DNA from 3 places in the Dermacoccus sp. Tok2021 genome. Region 3 is predicted to be linked to each of the others. Evidence: predicted binding sites of a transcription regulator. Region 3 holds the regulator's gene; each other region holds the start of a gene.
What was found. Region 3 encodes LexA, which represses DNA repair genes until DNA is damaged. Its sites were predicted from a motif close to TCGAACANNTGTTCGA; they were not measured.
Positions count from the first base shown of each region.

Region 1: K9D12_RS06890 (HNH endonuclease signature motif containing protein) is a predicted target of LexA. The motif match lies at 2,389-2,404, and genes of this name have one in related genera.
Region 2: K9D12_RS11670 (DUF6504 family protein) is a predicted target of LexA. The motif match lies at 2,132-2,147, and genes of this name have one in related genera.

Region 1 is NZ_JAGTHU010000009.1:31,205-35,665, reverse strand. Features, by position in the region: gene K9D12_RS06900 (anthranilate synthase component I) at 1-708, opposite strand, end outside; gene hisI (phosphoribosyl-AMP cyclohydrolase) at 705-1,169, opposite strand; gene K9D12_RS06890 (HNH endonuclease signature motif containing protein) at 1,345-2,379, opposite strand; gene K9D12_RS06885 (CoA pyrophosphatase) at 2,649-3,260, shown strand; gene K9D12_RS06880 (ABC transporter ATP-binding protein) at 3,265-4,461, opposite strand, start outside.
Region 2 is NZ_JAGTHU010000020.1:37,132-41,592, reverse strand. Features, by position in the region: gene K9D12_RS11685 (LysM peptidoglycan-binding domain-containing protein) at 1-424, opposite strand, end outside; gene K9D12_RS11680 (Rv2175c family DNA-binding protein) at 546-920, shown strand; gene K9D12_RS11675 (polyprenyl synthetase family protein) at 943-2,031, opposite strand; gene K9D12_RS11670 (DUF6504 family protein) at 2,271-2,558, shown strand; gene K9D12_RS11665 (SAV_6107 family HEPN domain-containing protein) at 2,599-3,048, shown strand; gene K9D12_RS11660 (DNA polymerase III subunit alpha) at 3,054-4,461, shown strand, end outside.
Region 3 is NZ_JAGTHU010000018.1:44,816-49,276, reverse strand. Features, by position in the region: gene K9D12_RS11165 (ComEC/Rec2 family competence protein) at 1-128, shown strand, start outside; gene K9D12_RS11160 (LysR family transcriptional regulator) at 106-1,095, opposite strand; gene K9D12_RS11155 (Sir2 family NAD-dependent protein deacetylase) at 1,165-2,004, shown strand; gene lexA (transcriptional repressor LexA) at 2,018-2,737, opposite strand; gene K9D12_RS11145 (LysM peptidoglycan-binding domain-containing protein) at 3,004-3,417, shown strand; gene nrdR (transcriptional regulator NrdR) at 3,665-4,126, shown strand; gene K9D12_RS11135 (vitamin B12-dependent ribonucleotide reductase) at 4,214-4,461, shown strand, end outside.

The sequences.
Region 1 (4,461 bases), on a different contig from region 3:
CGTGCTGCGCACGTCCTGCTCGGGCGTGTGCGGCACGGCGACCGTGGAGGGTGCCGAGCCGCCGAGGCGCTGCTGCATGGCGTCGAGGCGCGCAACGGCGTCCGCGTAGGCGCCCTCGACGCCGGTGTCGAGGCCGTCGAAGTTGACCGCGTTGGCGATGAGCAGGAGCGAGCCGTCCTGGTGGTCCATGACGGCCAGGTCGGTGGCGAGCAGCATCGTCACCTCGGGGATGCCCAGCGCGTCCTCGGCATCGTCGCCGATTCTCTCCCAGCGGCGCACGGCGTCGTAGCCGATGGCGCCCACGAGGCCACTCGTCAGGGGCGGCAAGCCGGGGATGCGTTCGGTGTGGAGCAGTTCGAGGCTCTCGCGCAGGGCGTCGACGGCGAGGCCGCTCGTCGGAAGGCCGGTGGGCACGTCGCCGAGCCAGACGACTTCGCCGTCACGCTCGGTGAGCGTGGCGCGGCTGGCGGCGCCGATGAACGAGTAGCGCGACCACACGCCGCCGTGCTCGGCGGATTCGAGGAGGAACGTGCCGGGCTCGTCGCGCGCGAGCTTGCGGTAGACGCCGATCGGGGTTTCGGCGTCGGCGAGCAGGCGTCGGACGACGGGAATGACGCGGCGTTCCGTTGCGAGGTGAGTGAAGACGTCGGCGCTCGGCCACGTGGCGCCCCAGGTGAGGTCGGCGGCCAGGCTGGGCGTCGTCGTCATGCGGGATCCTCCGTGGGGTGCTGCTCGTGGGTCGGCTTGAGGTCGTGCTGGTCGATCTCCGACATCGCGCCCGCGGCGGGGCCAGTGGCGTGTGTCGGAGCTCCGACGGTGGCGTCCAGATCGGTGAAGAAGCAGGTGCGCGCGCCGGTGTGGCAGGCGGCACCGATCTGCTCCACGCGGACGAGGAGTGCGTCACCGTCGCAGTCGAGCGCGACGGACTTCACGTACTGCGCATGCCCCGACGTGTCGCCCTTGCGCCAGTACTCACCACGGCTGCGCGACCAGAAGGTGACGCGCCCGTCGTTCAGCGTGCGCCGCAGCGCCTCGTCGTCCATCCAGCCCAGCATGAGCACCTCGCCACTCGCCTCATCCTGGACGATGGCGGCCACGAGACCCGAGTCGTCGCGCTTGAGCCGCTTGGCGATCTCGGTGGGCAGGGGCGTCGAAGTCATGGGTGCCATTGTGCCAACCGCACGTGCCGGAGCGAGAACCCGTCTGTGCTTGGCGGCACCGGGCGGGCGTGAGGGCGCCGCGCCGACGCGGGCAGATGATGCGATTTAGTTCACGTGACGCAGTCTGAGCAGGCGCAAAACGCGTCAGGTGAACCGAACTGCGTCAGCTGCGCCACAGCGACGCTCAGGCGACGCGGCCCGCGCGCGGTTCCAGCGGCACCGTGGCTCCGCCGGGGCGGGTCAGCCAGCGGCGGCCGGTGGGCGACTCCCACTCGCATGTGGCTTCGGCATCCATGCTCACCGCGTATCCGCCGAACGTCTTGGCGCGGTGGTGATGACGGCACAGGCTCTGGAGGTTCGACCCGCTGGTTGCGCCGCCCTCGGCGAACGGGATGACGTGGTCGAGGTCTGCAGATGCCCCGGGCCGCGTGCAGTACGGGAAGCGGCACACCTCGTCGCGATCGGTGACGAGGGCCGCCATTGTGGCGTGCGGTCGGTACGTCTGCGACAGCGTGCCGGTTGTCACGACGCGACCGTTAGCCAGATCGCGGGTGAGGCGAACCGCGAACGTCGTTCCGATCGATGCGGCTAGCCGAGCGAGCGCCTCACCTGTCACGGCACCCATTCCTGGCACGTCGACGTCAGCGAAGGCAGAGCTCTCCCCTGGTGAGGAACGCAGCGCTCTGACGAAACGCATGGTGGAGCACTGCTCGCGCCGGAGGGACTGAGTGGGCGGCGAGTCAGCGGCCAACGGCACTTGCAGCGTGAAAGCAGCATGCACCGAACTGTTCTTGACCATCAGGTCGACCAGCGCATCGACACGACAGCGACCCCGCGACGGCGGCAGCCCTCCTCCGCCCCAGCCGGCGCGCAGGTGTTCGGCGCGGGCCTCGATGACGGCGTGCAGCGCCAGCGCGTCGCCCGTGTCGAGGACGACACGCATCTCGGTGAGTGAGTCGATGTCGAGGTGCGGTTCGAACCACACACCCTTCTCGCGGTCGGCCAGCACTTCGTCAGCCTCCCGATCGAGCCCCAGGGCACGCAGGAGCTTCCGCACGTGCCGCCGCGCGGCACTGCCGCCCATGCGGTGCGCACCGAACTTCTCCACCAGGTCAGTGACGCGGGCCAGGGCTTCCGGTTCGACGATGTGGTCGAGTTCGTCCGAGATGACCGTGGCCGTCGCGAAGCGCGCTCGACCGGTCACCGACCTCAGATCCATGCTCTATTATCGCACACTTGTTCGAATCATGTCAGGTCCGTGCGCACCCAATGCCCTGACCCACGTGCCGCTGACTACAGGATCACCGCCCGCAAGCGCCCATCCCTTAGCCGCAGAGCCTCGCTGTTCCGCGGACTAGTGCACGGTTTCCCGGAGTGGCCAAGCGCGTGTCTGACGCACTGGCGATGGCGCGCCCCGAACCAGCGCCCGATGCGCCACGATGGGTTCTGCCCGAACCCAGCAGAGTCACCCGAAGAGGAGCCGCCCGCATGCCCCGTGACGACGACCTGCGTCAGCACATTGCGCAGCAGCTCTCCCACTTCGAGCCTCGTGAAGCCACCGGTAACCCCCTGCGCGAGGCCGCGGTTTGCGTCGTCATCGCCCACAGGGCGGACGAGCCGGTCGTTCTCATGGAGAAGCGAGCACCCAGCCTCCGCGCCCACGCCGGTCAGTTCGCCCTACCGGGCGGCCGGATCGACGCGGGCGAAACGCCCCAGGAAGCTGCCCTCCGCGAACTGCACGAGGAACTCGGCATCGCGGCTTCGGCCGACGCAGTCTTGGGCAGGCTCGACGACTTCGCGACCCGCTCGGGCTATCTCATCCGCCCGTTCGTCGTCTGGGCCGGCGATGTACTCGACGACGTGGTGCTCAACCCGGCCGAGGTTGCGGTGCTCCACGAGATCACGCTCCCCCAACTGGACGCGGAACCGCGGTTCGTCGAGCAGCGTGGGCTGGGCGAGCCGGTGTTCCAGTGGCCCTTCGAGGACTACTGGATCCACGCGCCGACGGCGGCGATCCTCCATCAGTTCCGGGAAGTCGTTCTCCACGGCCGCAGCACGCGCGTGGCCCACTTCGAGCAGCCCAAGTTCGCCTGGAAGTAGCGCGCTACTCCGCGTGGGAGGCCACCCAGCCTTCGTGCAGCCGCCGGTAGGGTCCGTCAGCGCCGACGAGTTCAACGTGCGAGCCGCGCTGGACGAGCCGTCCGGCGTCCATGACCCAGATCTCGTCGGCCTTCTCGGCCGTCGCGAGGCGGTGGGCGATGACGACGCTCGTCCGGCCGCGCATTAGCTCGTCGAGTGCCCGGCCGACGGCAACATCGGTCGACGGGTCGACACTCGAGGTGGCCTCGTCGAGGATGAGCACGTCCGGGTCCGTCACGTACGTGCGCGCGAGCGCGACGATCTGCCGCTCCCCCGCGCTGAGCCGCGATCCACGAGCTCCCACCTCAGTGCGCACGCCCTCGGGCTGACGAGCGAGCCAGTCCTCACACCCGATCCCGACGAAGGCGCGCTCGACGCCCGCGTCGTCGAGGTCCGGGCGCGCGAAGCGCACGTTGTCGGCGATCGTGCCGGTGAAGAGGAAACCCTCCTGCGGCAGGTACGCCACGGCCTCGCGCAGCGACGCATCATCGACGTCGCGCAAGTCGAGTCCACCGACGCGCACGACACCCGACGTGGGGTCAACCAGGCGCGTCAGTAGTTTCGCGAGCGTGCTCTTGCCCGAGCCCGTCTCACCGACGACGGCGACGCTCGTACCCGGCGCGATCGTCGCGTCGACGTCGCGCAGCACAAGGTCGGCGTCGGGTGAGTAGGCGAAGTCGACGTGGTCGAGCTGCACCGACTTGGCGCCGGCACTCAACGACTGCGGTTTCGCCGGCGGCACGACCTCGAGGGGCGTGTCGAGCAACTCGATGACACGCCGCCAGCCCGCGAGAGCGTTCTGCAGGTCGTTGAGGACCTCGGTGGCCGTCTGAACGGGCTGCGTGAAGAGGTTGGTGAGGAACACGAAGGCGGTGATCTCACCGATCGTCATGTGTCCGTTGGCGCCCATCCACGCACCCGCGATGATGACGAGGATGAGCGCGGCGCCGGAGACGCCCTGGCCCGACACGAACGCACCCACGGCACGGATCTGCGCCCCGATGGCGGCCTTGCGCTGCGCCTCGATCGCATCGTCCATGCGCTCCTGGGTGCGCGGCTGAATACCGAACAGGCGGACGGTCGCTGCCCCGGCCACGGACTCCGAGATCGTGCTCAGCATGTCGGCCACCCGCTCGCGGACGACGGCGTACGCGCGCCCCAC
Region 2 (4,461 bases), on a different contig from region 3:
CGGCCTTCTTCGTGGGCTTCTTCGCCGGCGCCTTCGCTGGCTTTGCTGCGGGCTTCTTGACCGGCTTCGCGCTCGTGGCCTTCGACGGCTTCTTGACGGGCTGCTTCTTGACGGGCTTCGTCGCCTTCGGGGCCGAGGCGGGGACCGGCACCTTGAGGACGGTGCCCGGCACGAGACGACGGAACTCGATCTTCGGGTTCGCCTTGACGATGGCCGCGACGCTCGAGGAGTGGGTTCGCGCGATGGCGTAGACCGAGTCCCCGGGGCGGATCGTGACGTTCTTGACCTTGCGGGTCGGCTTCTTCTTCGCAGCAGGGCTGCTCTTCGCGGCTCCCTTGACGAACTGCGCGTGAGCTCGGCCCGGCTGAACGTGCGCAGGCGGCGCCGCGTGCAGTGCGACGGGGACGTCGTAGGTGAGAGGCATGGCTCACACGCTAGGTGGTGACGTGGCTCGTCCTGCGAAGGCGCGCCCGAAGGGGTGAAGCTCGCCCCCGGTGCGCTGGCCGACATGCGGTAACGCGTTCCCGTCTGGCAATCTTGGGGTCGTGGATGACGCAACGCACACGGAACTCGAAGCACTTGTCGGTGACTGGCTCACCGTGCCCGACCTCGCCGAGGAGCTGGGCATGTCGCTGCGCCAGGTGCGTCAGATGATCGCCGATCGCGAGATCATCGCCGCGCGCGTGGGGGAGCGCAATGTCGTCGCGGTGCCGGCATCCTTCGTTCAGGACGGTGCGGTCGTCACGCCTCTCATGGGCACGGTGACGGTGCTCTCCGACGCGGGGTTCAGCGACGAGGAAGCGATTCGCTGGCTGTGCACGCCCGACGAGACCTTGCCGATCGACGGCGCCCCCATCGACATGCTGCGTGCGGGCCGCAAGGCCGAGGTGCGCAAGCGCGCCATGGAAGAGGCGTTCTGACGCTGCGCTGACGCGGGGCTGCTCAGCTGGAGCGAGCGGTGGTCGTCTCGATGAAGTCGTGCAGAGCGGTGAACGCTTCGGTCGGCATCGACTCGCGGAGCGACTCGAGCGCGGCGCGCGCTTCGTCGGCTCCCTGAGTGATGCGCTGCTCCACGGCGTCGACGGCGCCGGTGCTCATCGCGAGCGCGCGGAAACGCTCGATCTCGTCGGTGTCGAGGTCGTCGTGGCCGAAGCGGGTGTCGAAGAACGCGCGGTCGTCGGCGCAGAGGTCGTCGAGCAGGTGAGCGACGATGACGGTGCGCTTGCCTTCGCGCAGGTCGTCACCGGCCGGCTTGCCTGTCTGTGCCGGGTCGCCGAAGACGCCGAGCAGGTCGTCGCGCAGCTGGTAGGCCTCGCCGAGGGCGAGACCGTAGCGCGAGAGGGCTTCGAGAGTGGCGTCGTCGCCGCCGGCGCAGGTGGCACCGATGAGCAGGGGGTGCTCCATCGTGTACTTCGCGCTCTTGTACCGGATGACGCGCAGAGCGCGGGTGATGCGCTCGTCGGTGGCGAGCCCTTCCCAGTTCTGCACGGCCTCGAGGACGTCGAGGAACTGCCCGCCCATGAGCTGGGTGCGCATGAGGTCGAAGACCCGGCGTCCGCGAAGAACCTCGTCGGCGGATAGACCGCTCGTCGCGTACATCTCGTCGGCCCAGGTGAGGCACAGGTCGCCCGCGAGGATGGCGCCGGCCTCGCCGAAGCGGTCGGCGTCGCCGGTGAGGCCGCGCTCGCGGTGGGCGTTCGCCATGGCGCGGTGGGCAGCCGGCATGCCGCGGCGGGTGTCGCTCGCGTCCATGACGTCGTCGTGCAGCAGCGCGGCGGCCTGGAAGAGCTCCATCGACGCGCTGGCGCGCACGAGGTCGTCGCTGTCGGCGCCGCCGGCGGCGCGGTAGCCCCAGTAGAGGAACGACGCACGCACGCGCTTGCCGCCGGAGAGCAGGGAAGCGATGGCGTCGACCATGAGATCGGTTTCGTCGCCGAGGGGGGCGAGAACCTCGCGCTGGTGGGCGACTTCGGCGTCGACGGTGCGCTGGATGCGTTCGAGCAACTGCGATGCGTCCGCGGAGTTGGGCACGTCTCGATCCTTCCGGCAAGCGACTTCCACCGAGCCTACGCGGTCGCTCCGATTCCGCGGAATCTGGGGGTTGTCGCCGGGGCGTTCTAGTGTCACCATATCGAACATGAGTTCGAAAAAACGGGCTTGTGCTGTGCCGTTGTTCCGACGTTCGTTGCGTCGTCGCTCACCGTCACAGCCACAGCGAAACATCCGGCGGTGACGACGCAGTCGTCGCCCGAGTGAAGTGAGGTGGCGGGATGCGCGGATACGCCGAGAACGTCGAGGTGACGACAGCGGACACGGGGGAGGCGAGCGCGCCCGAGGCCTTCGTCTGGCGCGGGCGCCGGTATCGGGTCGCGGGGGTGCTCGAGAGCTGGCGTGAGGCAACGCCGTGGTGGCGCCTGCCGATGGGGGAGCAGGGCGTGTACGACGCCGAACGTCGGGTGTGGCGGGTCGAAGCGAGTGCGGGGGCGAGCCCGAGCCTCGGGGTGTTCGACCTGGCGCACGCGCGCTCCGGGTGGTCGCTCGAGCGGCTCAGTGACTGACGTGCAGGTTCGACGAAGTGTGCAGCGAGAGGGAGATGTCATGACGACGACGGCAATGGGTCCGGGTGCGCCCGCGGAAGCACTCACCGGTGATCTGTTCGACCTTCTGGGCCGTTCGCGCGCTGCCCTGATCGAGGCCTGCTCGGCCACGACGACGTCCGAGCGCTACGCGAGGGCCCAACTGGCTGCGTTGCGGGCGGCTGCCGCCCTTCTGGCTCAGGTGGCGCCGCGTTCGCTCGGTTCACGCCCGCGCAGTGCGTGGGAGGCGCTGGCTCGCCAGCGCCCGGAGTTCGGGGAGTGGGCGAGCTTCTTCACTGAGTGCGGTAAGCGCAGCGCCGTCGCCCAGGGTGGCGGTGCCGGAGTGAGTGTGCGGGAGGCCGACGACCTCGTCCGGCAGGCCCAGCTCTTCCTCGACACCGTGCTCGTCCATGTCGGTCTGCCTGCCGCCGACGCTTCGGCGCTGCGGCTCACCCCCGTCGCGGTGGGGTGAGGTCGGTGCAGTTCACCCACCTGCACGTCGCGTCGTCCTTCTCGCTGCGCTACGGCACCACACCGCCGAAGCGTCTCGTCGAGCGCGCACACGAGTTGGGCTACGAGCGTCTGGCGCTCACCGACCGTGACGGTCTCTACGGCGTGGTGAAGTTCGTCGAGGCCTGCCGTGATCACGACATCGACCCCGTCGTCGGCGTCGACCTGGCGCTCGAGCCACCGACGCCGGCCAACTCGTCCCGCCCGCGGCGCACCCCGGCGAAGGGCGGGGCAGCCGTCGACGACCGGGGGCCTCGTGTCACCGTTCTCGCCCGCGGCGCCGCGAGCGGGCTCGACAAGGGCGTCGGATGGGGGCAGCTGTGCCGTCTCGTCACGGATGCTCACCTCGTCGGGGAGCGCAGTGCCGCGCGCACGTCGCGTGAACGGATCGCGCGGTTCGTCACTGTCGAGGAGGTGGGCAGGGGTAACAGCGCCCCGGCGCTCACCGTGCTGCTCGGCCCGGCCTCCGACGTCGGGCAGGCGCTGCTCGCCGAACGTCCTGCCGCGGCGGAGCAGCTGCTCAAGCAGTGGCGTGCTGCGCTGCCGCACAGGGCGCTCGCAGTCGAGGTGGCCTGTCACGACGGGGCGCCGGGCACGCCGGCCAGCAGGCGGCACGCGCTCGACCTGTGGGCGCTGGCGCGTGCGTGCGGTGTGCCCGCGGTGCTCACCGGCTGGGTGAGGCACGCGGACGCCGACGAGGCCGTCACCGCCGATCTGCTCGACGCGGCGCGGCGCATGGTGGCGCTCGACCTGCGGCACCTCGACCGCACGAGCACGCGAGGGCATCTGCTCCCCGAGAGCGAGATGCTCGAGATCGCACGTGAACTCGCGCAGGCTGCGGGCGACGAGAGTGCGGCCCTCGAACTCGTCGGCGCGACGTCACGGTTGGCCGAGCTCTGCGTGCAGCATCCGTTCCACGACATCGGTATCGGTGCAGTTCATCTTCCGGAACCGGAGGTGCTCGACCTGGACGGCGTCGACCCCCAGCGCGCTCTGGCCGAGCGCTGCCGCGCCGCGCTGCCCGCTCGCTACGGCCACCTCTCGGCAACCGAGTACGCCGCCGTCGAAGAGCGACTCGACGACGAACTCGAGGTCGTGCGCCACCTCGGCTACCCGACCTACTTCCTCACGGTGGCCATCGTGTGCGATCTCATCCGTGACGCCGGTGTGCGCGTCGCTGCTCGCGGTTCGGGCGCGGGCAGCCTCATCAACTACCTGCTGGGCATCAGCGGGGTCGACCCGATCCGGCACCGCCTGCTCATGGAACGCTTCTGCACGCCGCTTCGGGCGTCACTGCCCGACATCGACATCGACGTGGAATCGGCGCGGCGCACCGAGATGTACGAACGCATCATGGAGCGCTTCGGCGGCGAGC
Region 3 (4,461 bases):
GACACCCGAAGGAATCGCTCCTGTCGTTACTCGCCCAGAGCGGAACAGCCGTCTACCGAACGGACCTTTCAGGAGACCTCGACGTCGTACCCGTCGGTAGATCGCTCACGGTCGAACCGCAGAGATGACACCGTTGAGAGTCGTAGGAGATTCCAGTCGCGAGCCGGAGGGAACCGGCGACAGGTTCGGCAGAGCGTCGGTTGCTTCCCGCAGCGCGTCGAGGGTGGCCTTGACCGCCGGCACACGCTGGAGGTCGGGCGTGGTGACAGCCTGAACCGAACGACGGCTCGCCGGCTCGATGGCGATGGTGGCCACGCGGGGGTGCTGAGTCGAACGCAGGATGAGCTCCGGGATGAGGGCCACGCCCAACCCCTCGGCCACGAGTCCGAGCACGGTGACGTAGTCCTCGGTCTCGAACGCGACGTCAGGGGTGTAACCCGCCGAGGTGGCGAGCGAGAGCAGGTGGCCCCGGCAGCGCGGGCATCCGGCGATCCACGACGCGGACTCGAGCTCCTCCATCGACACGGAGCCCCTTCCGGCAAACGGGTGATCGGCCGGCACGGCGAGGCGCACCTCGTCCTCGAGCAGGTCGAGCGTGGTGAGCCCCTCGAGATCCTCCGCGTGTGCCGCGATCTCGTCGCCGTCGTAGGAGAACGCGATTGCAACATCGCAATCTCCCGCCCGAAGCGCCGCGAGTGACTCCGGCGGCTCCGCTTCCGCGAAGGTGACCTGAACGTCGGGGTAGCGCTGCTTGACGAGCGACAGCGCTCGTGGGACGACGGTCGACGAGGCCGAGGGGAAGGCCATGAGGCGCACTCGTCCCGCCCTCAGGCCGGCGATCGAGGCCACTTCGCCCTCCGCCGCCTCGAGAGCGGCGAGCACCGGAGTGGCTGTGCGGGCGAGCACGTGGCCCGCCTCGGTCAGACGCACCGAACGTCCGAGGCGCTCGACGAGAGCCGTTCCCGTCTTGTCCTCCAAGCGGCGCACCATCTGGGACACGGCAGGCTGGGAGTAGCCCAGGGAAGCAGCGGCAGCGGTGAAGCTACCCTCCTGGGCAATGGCTTTCATGACCCGAAGGCCGGCGGCGTCGATCATCCGTAGAGAATAACCCGGCGTTATCGGATGTTGTAGTTTCTATCGATTGTCGAATGAGAGGGGCCACCTGTGACTGCAGAGTTGGCGGAGTTCGTCGCGCAGGGCGACCTGTTCGTGCTCACCGGGGCGGGTCTCTCGACCGAGTCGGGCATTCCCGACTACCGCAAGCCTGACGGCACCCGCCGAACGGTTCCCATGACGTTCCAGCAGTTCCTCAGCGGGGACGACGCGCGCCGACGCTACTGGGTTCGCAGCGCCGTCGGGTGGGAACGTTTCGCCGCGGCTCGGCCCAACGGCGGCCACCACGCTGTTGCAGCCTTGCAGCGCGCAGGTCTCGTGCAACACCTCGTGACGCAGAACGTCGACGGTCTTCATGCGGCCTCCGGAGCGGACGCCCTCGAACTGCACGGTTCGCTCTCCTCGGTGCAGTGCGTCGAGTGCGGCAGCCGCTCGGATCGAGCCGAGTTCCAGGGGCGCATCCGCGACGCCAACCCGAACCTCCCGCGCGACGTGGCCCTGTTGGCCGACGGAGACGCCGAGGTTGCCCGGAGTGCAGAGGATGCGTTCGTTCTCGTGGCCTGTCCGCACTGTGGTTCGCTCGTCGTCAAGCCCGACGTCGTGATGTTCGGCGAGAGCGTGCCCACCGCGACGGTTGAGCACTGCTACGCGCAGCTCGAACTGTCACGGGCGGTTCTCGTTCTCGGAAGTTCGCTCAAGGTGATGTCGGGCTTCCGGTTCGTCTCGGCGGCGCTCAAGGCGGGCAAGCCCGTGGCCCTGGTCGGTCTGGGAAGCATGCGCGGTTCGGAGCGCGCCGATCTCGTGCTACACGAACCGCTTGGTGCCACACTCACCGCGACATGCGAACGCCTCGGCCTGCAGGTGCAGACCGAGGCGAACGCGACGACGTGAGGGTGGGCGAGAGTCAGACGCTGCGCAGCACCGCCGTGACCTTGCCCATGATGCTGGCTTCGTCGCCGTCGATCGGCTCGTAGTTCTCGTTCGCGGGCAGGAGCCACGTCTTGCCGTTCGTGCGCTTGAACGTCTTCACGGTGGCCTCGCCGTCGAGCAGCGCCGCCACGATCTCACCGTTGGACGCCTCCGGCTGCTGGCGCACGACGACCCAGTCGCCGTCGCAGATGGCGGCTTCGATCATCGAGTCGCCGACAACCTTGAGCAGGAACAGTTCGCCGTCACCGACGATCTGACGGGGGAGGGGGAACACGTCCTCGACGGCCTGCTCGGCCAGGATCGGCCCGCCGGCGGCGATGCGTCCGACGACGGGGACGAAGGAGGCCTGCGGACGCTCGTTGCCCGAGTCGGTCTCGTCGTACGTGCTCTCGGACGCTGCACGCACCGAGGTGCCTCCGCGGTAACCGCGGGTGTCGGCGCCGTCGTCGGGGGAGACGACCTCCATGGCGCGAGGGCGGTTGGGGTCGCGACGCAGGTAACCCTTGCGCTCGAGCGTGGCGAGCTGGTGTGCGACGGAGCTCGGGCTCGTCAGCCCGACGGCCTCACCGATCTCGCGCAGGCTCGGCGGGTAGCCGCGCTCGTCGACCGAGCGCCGGATGACGGTGAGCACTTTCTGCTGGCGCGGGGTCAGTTTGCCCTTCGCGCGGTTGTTCATGGAGTGGACCTCACCCATGGCGTCTCCTCACATCGACGAAAACAGTGATCTCGCGGACGCGGACCTCGGTGCGGAGCCCTGATTCTCCCCGGAATTCCGGGGTTGTCGGTGGCCGCTGATTCGGTGTGAGCGTTCGGGATCAACGTAGGCACCACCGTACACAGTTTTCGCAAACATGTACGAGAAACACGCCGCCGACGGCCTTGCTTTCGAACGTTTGTGTCGTACAGTTGTTCTATCGCACGGATGTTCGATGCATCCGCGCCGAGTCAGGAGGAATGAACATGAGTGCTGTGCCCAGTCTGGACGTCCCGGCGGTCGCGCCGAGCCCCCGTCGTCACCTGCACCTCGTTCCGTCGGGGCCTGCGGTCGTCGATTCCCTCGAGGGTGGTCGTAGCACGCGGCGCGCCCCGTTGACGCGTCGTGCCGTTCTCGCTCGCCGTCGCTTCGCTGCCCTTCTGGCGCTTCTGGTTCTCGTCGGCGGTGGCCTCCTTGCGGCCAAGGCCGTGGCCGAAGCTAACCCTGCCGGTGGCGCGACGTCGGTCACGGTGAAGGACGGGGAGACCCTTTCTCAGATCGCCGCTCGTGAGCTGCCGTCCTTGCGTAACGACCGTGGTGTGGTGGCCATCCAGGAGGCCAACAACATGAGCTCGATGCACGTTCAGGCCGGCCAGCGAATTCTCGTTCCGGCAGGCTGAGCGGCCCCCTCGGCGTGTCGCTGGGGCGAGCCGCACATCTTTTCCGCGTCATTGCTGGGGTTGGTGCGCCGGGTTTGCCGACACGGTTGCGAGCGGTCGCCAACGCAACCTAGGATTCCTAGATGTAGGGCACAGGCGCCCTAATGCCCCCAACATGTGGTTGTTTGCGGAAGAGTTCCCGCGATGCCGGTGTTGGGGTTCATACCGTCACGAGGCGGTGGAATCCTGCGATCGAGAGGCGTGGCACGTGCACTGTCCCTTCTGCCGCAACGCCGACTCCCGTGTGGTCGACTCCCGTTCGACCGAGGACGGCACCTGCATCAAGCGTCGCCGCCAGTGCCCCGACTGCGGCAAGCGTTTCTCCACCGTCGAGACCGCGAGCCTCACGGTCGTCAAGCGCTCCGGTGTGAGCGAACCCTTCTCTCGCGACAAGGTCATGTCGGGCGTGCGCAAGGCCTGCCAGGGCCGCCCGGTTTCCGACGATCAGCTCGCCGTCCTCGCTCAGCAGGTGGAGGAGTCGATCCGCTCCAAGGGGGCTGCGGAGATCGACGCCCACGATGTCGGCATCGAGATCCTCGGCCCGCTGCGCGAACTCGACCACGTCGCGTACCTGCGGTTCGCGTCCGTCTACCAGGCCTTCGAGTCACTGACTGACTTCGAGGACGCCGTCGCCGACCTGCGCAGGCACGCTCTGCGCGACGCCGGCTGAGCTCCACCGGCTGAGCTCCACCGGCTCACCCACTACTTCACGACACACCACACCAAACCCACGAGAAGTGCCAGGAGGCATGCGGTCATGACCGAGACCACGAAGGCTCGAGCCAAGTCGGGTCGCCGGAACAACGGCGTCACGATCGAGCGGATCTTCACCACCCCGGGCGTCCACCCCTACGACGCGGTGACCTGGGAGCTGCGTGACGTCGTCCAGCAGAACTGGAAGACCGGCGAGACGATCTTCGAGCAGCGTGGTGTCGAGTTCCCCGACTTCTGGTCGCTCAACGCCTCCACCATCGTCACGACGAAGTACTTCCGTGGCGCGCTGGG